One region of the Fusobacterium ulcerans genome, then DNA from elsewhere that is predicted to be linked to it. Evidence: riboswitches for the same ligand, from Rfam matches in the RefSeq annotation. Region 1 holds a riboswitch; the other holds the start of a gene.
What was found. A riboswitch is a leader RNA that binds a small molecule or an ion and turns the genes downstream of it on or off. The one in region 1 is predicted to bind S-adenosylmethionine.
Positions count from the first base shown of each region.

Region 2: another riboswitch for S-adenosylmethionine. It lies ahead of C4N20_RS04430 (methionine ABC transporter ATP-binding protein); the one in region 1 lies ahead of metK (methionine adenosyltransferase).

Region 1 covers NZ_CP028105.1:240,167-243,596, forward strand. Annotated here, with positions in the region: gene C4N20_RS01120 (CD0519/CD1768 family membrane protein) at 1-375, opposite strand, end outside; gene metK (methionine adenosyltransferase) at 613-1,767, opposite strand; SAM riboswitch class I at 1,862-1,949, opposite strand; gene citF (citrate lyase subunit alpha) at 2,011-3,430, opposite strand, start outside.
Region 2 covers NZ_CP028105.1:970,804-974,233, reverse strand. Annotated here, with positions in the region: gene C4N20_RS04440 (Coenzyme F420 hydrogenase/dehydrogenase, beta subunit C-terminal domain) at 1-145, shown strand, start outside; gene yqeC (selenium cofactor biosynthesis protein YqeC) at 329-1,618, opposite strand; SAM riboswitch class I at 1,746-1,833, shown strand; gene C4N20_RS04430 (methionine ABC transporter ATP-binding protein) at 1,923-2,930, shown strand; gene C4N20_RS04425 (methionine ABC transporter permease) at 2,920-3,430, shown strand, end outside.

The DNA of each region.
Region 1 (3,430 bases):
CTTAAAATATTTTCTAAATTCTTTATTTGCTGCTAAACTAAGTACAGCTGGATTATCTGATATATATGTTGTCACTATTGCTAATGCTGAAGCTCCTGGCAATCTATACAAAGGATAAATTACAAAATAAAGCAATTTATTTATCAGGGATATCACTCCAAATTCAGATAATATTTCTGAAAGAGCTCCTGCTAATACTGCAACTCCCATTATAAAGAATACTGTGTTTATCAGAAGATCATGTGCCGTTCCCATTACAGTATTTATCATATTCACAGGTCCCATTATTTTAGCAGTTGTTATAAAAGATCCAGCTAATAATCCCAGACATATAAAAGCTTCTAAACTTATTGCTTTCTTTTTTAATTTTTCCATTATTATCTCCTTAGTGTTTACTTATACCTTAAAAGTATAACATCAGACATAAAAAGTGTCAATATTTTTGCACCTTAAAAGCTTTTTTATAATAAAAAAAGTGTCTCTCTAAGTATTGATTTTTCAACATCTAAAGACATACTTATATTAATATCCAGCTTTATGTTATTTTATTTCTACAAAAAAAGATCAAAAATCTGAAACATAATTTCAAATTTTTGATCCCTCTCTTTTTTACTATTTATTTAAAGCTTTTTTTAATTCTTCTACTTTATCAAGTTTTTCCCATGGAATATCTAAATCAGTTCTTCCTATATGTCCAAATGCTGCAAGATCTTGATATTTGAATTTTCCACTTCTCAATTCAAGTGCTCTTTCTATCCCTCTTGGTGTTAGATCAAATACTTTTTTAACAGCTTCTGCTAATTCAAATTCATCTACTTTTCCAGTTCCAAATGTATCTACTTTTACTGATGTTGGTTCTACAACTCCTATTGCATATGATAATTGGATTTCACATTTATCTGCAAGGTCTGCTGCAACTATATTTTTTGCAACCCATCTTGCTGCATAAGCTGCTGATCTATCTACTTTTGAAGGGTCTTTTCCAGAGAAAGCTCCTCCACCATGTCTAAAGAATCCTCCATATGTATCTACTATTATTTTTCTTCCAGTTACTCCTGTATCTCCGTGTGGTCCTCCAATTACAAATCTTCCTGTTGGATTGATATGGAAATGTTTTACTTGATCAGGATCAAGCCCATAAGATCTCAATACTGGTTTTACTACTTTTTCTATTACTTCTTCTTTTATTTGAGCTTGAGTTACATCTGGATTATGTTGTACAGACACTACTACTGTATCAACGTGATCTATCTTTCCATTTTCATCATAAGCTAAAGTTACTTGTGATTTTGCATCTGGTCTTGCCCATGGAAGTTCTTTTGCTCTAGTCATTTTAGTAAGTTTCACTAATATTTCTCTAGCTAATACAAGAGCTAACGGCATTAATTCTGGAGTTTCTTTTACAGCTCCTCCAAACATTATACCTTGGTCTCCTGCTCCTCCAATATCTACTCCCATAGCTATATCTGGTGATTGAGCATGGATAGCACTTAATACTCCACAGTTAGAATCGAATCCCATTCCTTCTTTATATCCGATTTCATCAATTTTACTTCTTACAATGTCTTGGATATCTATATATGTAGTAGTTGTGATTTCTCCTCCTACAACAACCTGTCCTGTTGTACAAAATACTTCACACGCTACTCTTGAATTTGGATCATCAGCAAGACATGCGTCTACTACTGCGTCTGAAATTTGATCTGATACCTTATCTGGGTGACCAGGTGATACAAATTCTGATGTGAAATAAGTTAAATTTTTCATTTTTCCTCCTTAAAATATATTAATAATTTAATGTGTCAAGATAAAAAAATCCCTTTCACCAGACAGATGAAAGGGATTAAGTGTTAAATCCAATATTCCATCTCTCAGGAGTTAGCACCACACTTAAAAAGCAGGTTGCTGAGATTTCAACGGGCCAGTCCCTCAATCTCTCTTGATGGTATTCTTTATATTTATCATTTACACCTTATTATATATTTTTTTACTATTTGTGTCAATAATTATTTAGTTATTTTTTACTTGTCTTACAACATCCACTATAGATCCGTCTCTGTACTGCACTACAGCAACTACTTTATCCTCAAATTCTATTGCTTCTTCTTTTCCAGTCATAGCTTCTGCTATTTCTTTTAGCTCTTCTATTGTTTTGATTGGAAGATTAGAATTTTTGAATTTTTCTATTAGATCTTTTCTTAATGGATTAATTGCTATTCCTCTTTCTGTTACCAGTACATCTACTGTTTCTCCAGGAGTTGTTACAGTAGTTATTCTGTCTTTTACTACTGATATTCTTGCATTTACTAATTGAGAAACTATTATACATAGTTTTGATCCAGCTGCTGTATCACTGTGTCCTCCAGATCCTCCCATGATAACTCCATCTGATCCTGTAGTTACGTTTACGTTGAAGTTTGTATCCATTTCTGTTGCACCTAGGATAACTATATCAAGCATATTTACTACTGAACCTTTATTATTTGCATTTGCATACATTGTTGCTGACATTTTTATATGGTTTGGATTTTCTTTTGCTGATTTGATTGCATTAAGGTCAAAACATTGTACATCAAATAGAGCTTTGAAAAGTCCATCTTTATACATATCAACTATATATCCTGTTATTCCTCCAGCAGCAAAACTTCCTACTATATTTTTTGATTTCATAAGATTTCTAACTTCTGCTGCAACTGCAAGTGATATTCCTCCTGCACCTGTTTGGAAGCTCATTCCATCTTTTAAATATCCTGATTGCTCTATGAATTTAGCTGTAAGATCAGCAACTTTTAATCCTATTGGGTTTTTAGTGATCTGAGTAGTTCCAGATACTATTCCTTTAGGATCTCCAATAGCATCTACTACTAATACATAGTCTATTAAAGTTTGATTGATTTCTATTGTTGTATTTGGATATGGAACTAAGTTATCAGTGATAGCTACTACTAATTTAGCATTTTCAACATCTGAGTGAGCATATCCTAAAGCTCCACATGCTGATTTTCCATCTACTCCATTTATATTTCCATATTCATCTGAAGTTGGAGCTGCAACAAAAGCTATATCTACTTCAACCTCTCCTGTTTCCATTATTCTTGCTCTTCCACCATGAGTATGCATAACTGCTGGTTTTTGCATTTTACCTTGTGATATTGCCTGAGCAACTGGTCCTGACATGTATCCAGCATATATTTGTGTTACTATTCCTTTTTCAATCATTTCTACTACTGGTTTATGGCATGGGAATATAGAACTTGCAACTAATGTTACATCTTTATATCCTCTTTTTGCTATTTCTGCCATTACTAAATTTAATACATAATCTCCATTTCTTAAATGGTGGTGGAAAGATACAACCATTCCATCTTTTAATGGAAGTTTATCCATTAATTTTTCAAAATCAGTATGAAGTTTTTTATCATTAGGAGTT
Region 2 (3,430 bases), 730 kb from region 1:
GAAAAGGAAAAGTTCAGAATCTGTGAAACATCAGCAGAGATTGAGCTACCCAATATCTTATCCTGAAACTAGAGGAGAATTTTGGGATAGCGTCATTGAATTAGGGCTGGAAGAGGCAATGAAAAAATATAATATATTTAAATAAAAGCTCCCCTGTTTCATCTCAGTAATTAAGCAGTTAAAAATCAACTGCTTAATTACTGGAAATTTGCTTTGTTCAAACTACATTTTACCTGCTTTATTAATTACAAAAATTTTTCTGATTTCCAAAATATAATCTAGCTTTTGACCACTGATTAATCAGTAAGATATAAAAGAAAAGGTTAGATTATTTTTTATTATTAAGTATATACATATAATCTTCGATGGTATCAATATCTTTAAACTCCTCTTTTGAAGAAAACTTAACAAGATTGATAACTGGAGTCTTTTTAATAATAGTTTTCCCTCCAGTGTCTCCTTCCAATTTCAATAGTTCAGCTTTTTTATCTTCTGGAAAAAATACAGGGGAAAATCTATCTTCTTCAACTGTTGGGATAGTTATAAGATTAGTTTTCTGAAATTCATAATAGAGATTTAAAATTGTATCCTCAGTCAGCAGAGGCTGATCTCCAGGGAAAAAGGCTATCCCCTCTCCAAAAGAATTTTCTGTACCAAGCTTTATACTTTCACTCTGCCCAAGATCAGCAAAAGAGTTATAGCAATATTTAAAATTATATTTATCAGCAAGATCTTCAACCCATTCCTCTCTTCCGCAGATAATAACCTCATTAAAAGGGATATGAGAAATTTTCTCTAAGGTTGCTTCTAAAAGAGTTCTCCCTTTGTATGAGAGAGACAGTTTATTTTTTCCCATTCTTTTAGAAAAACCAGAAGCCATAACAACAGCATCTAATTTTTTAAAAGGATAAATCATTTTTTCTTTAAGACTTCCTATAAATATTTTTGGCAGAAAACTATTTTCAGATAATTTATATGCTGTTTTTATAGCTGCTTGGAATTTAGAGAGATAATTTTCTCCATCAATTCCATTAAAAAAAAGATATTTTTCTGAATCTTTACTGGAATTTTTAAAATAATCAGCTGATAAAATATATCTTTGTAAAAAATCAGAAGTTATTTTTTTATTTATATCCTTTGGAAATTTTTCTTTTAGAAGCTTAAATCTATGAATATTTTCTTCGGAAATATTTAAATCAAGTATATCCATATTGATTACTCCAATTATTTTTGTAGAAAATTCAGGAATACAAGGCTCATAATCATTCCATTCTTTTAATAATTTTTCCTTTGCTCCATCTCCCTCTATTAAAACAAAATCATAATTTTTTCTCATATTATTTATCTCGCCATAAGGCAGAGAGTGAAGTTTATCATCTTCTATTCTGCTCCCAGCCACAGTTATATTTTTGTTTTTTCCAGTAGATATATTATTCCCAATAATAAGTGATTCATATTTTTCTTCAAAGGGGCAGTAAATTTTTGTAGTGGTAGTTACAAGAACTTTTCCATATTCAGAAAGTTTTTCTGCAAGAAAAAATAGAAGAGAAGTTTTTCCACCTGCTCCTGTTATGGTTATTACATCATTTTTTATAATATTAAAATATTTAAAAGTCATAACTTCCTCCAGTTTATTTAGCTTTATATAGTATTGTATATGAAATTTTTTTTCCAGTCTATAAAAATTTTAAAAAATGTATTGACATAAATTGAAAAAAGTTATAATATACTCCTAACAAATGAATCAACCATCAAGAGAGACTGAGGGACTGGCCCTGTGATGTTTCAGCAACCTGCCGTTATGGTGTGGTGCTAATTCCAGACAGATGGATAGACTAATAAAATTAGTGTAATTTATCTCTATTCCTTGATGGCAGTAGAGATTTTTTTTTACTCAAATATAGATATGGAGGAGCACAGGAATGATCAAAATAGAAAAAATCAACAAAGTATACTCTAATGGCTTTCATGCAGTAAAAGATGTCAGCCTTGAAGTAAAAAAAGGGGATATATTTGGGATAATAGGTCTAAGCGGAGCAGGTAAATCTTCCCTCATCAGACTTTTAAACAGATTAGAGGAACCTACGAGTGGAAGTATAGTAATAGATGGAGTAGATATAACAAAACTTTCTAAAGATGAACTCTTAGAGAGAAGAAAAAAAATAGGAATGATATTCCAGCATTTTAATCTTTTAGCATCAAGAACAGTTGGAGAAAATGTGGCATTTGCACTGGAGATAGCTGGCTGGGATAAAGCGAAAATGAAAGACAGGGTAAGGGAGCTTCTGGAAGTAGTAGAACTTTCAGATAAAATAGATTCATACCCTAGTCAGTTGAGTGGAGGACAGAAACAAAGGGTGGCAATAGCAAGAGCCTTAGCTAATAACCCTGATATACTTTTATCAGATGAGGCTACATCAGCTCTTGACCCTAAAACTACAAACTCTATATTGGAACTTATAAAAAATATCCAGCATAAATTTGGACTTACAGTAGTTATGATAACTCACCAGATGGAAGTTATCAGAGATATCTGTAACAGAGTAGCAGTAATGTCTGACGGAGAAATAGTCGAAACAGGGGGAGTACACCATATCTTTTCAAACCCTCAGGCAGAAATAACAAAAGAGCTTATCTCTTATCTTCCAAGCACAGAAGAAAGAGGAGTAGAGATAATGAAAACAAAAGGAAAGTATATAGTAAAACTTAAATTCTTAGGAACTATAGCAGAAGAACCAATAATATCACAGGCACTGAGAAAATTTGATATAGATTTCAGTATAATTGGAGGATCGATAGATCATCTTTCTACAATGAAAGTAGGACATCTGTTTATTGAATTGTCAGGAGATATGGAGCAGCAGCAGGAAGCAATAGAATGGTTCAATGAATCAGGAGTTATAGTAGAGGTGATTTATAATGGTATTTAGTATGATTTTAGATTCGACATTGGAAACATTGTACATGGTATTTTTCTCAACATTCTTCTCATTGCTCATGGGATTCCCAATAGGAATACTTTTAGTAATTACTAAAGAGGGAAATATTTTAGAAAAACCTAAATTAAATAAAGTTCTTGAAATTATAATCAACACTTTGAGGTCATTTCCTTTTATCATTTTAATGATTTGTCTGTTTCCTCTTTCAAGGATAATAGTAGGGACAACAATAGGAAGTACAGCAGCAATAGTTCCATTATCAATATCAGCAGCACCATTTGTTGCAAGAATGATAGAGGGAGCATTGAATGAAGTTGACAGAGGGCTTATTGAGGCAAGCTCAAGTATGGGAGCAAGTAATTCTACAATAATATGGAAAGTGATGATTCCTGAAACTATGCCTCATATCATACATGGAATAACAGTTACAGTAATAAGCTTGATAGGATTCTCAGCAATGGCAGGAACTATCGGTGCTGGAGGACTTGGAG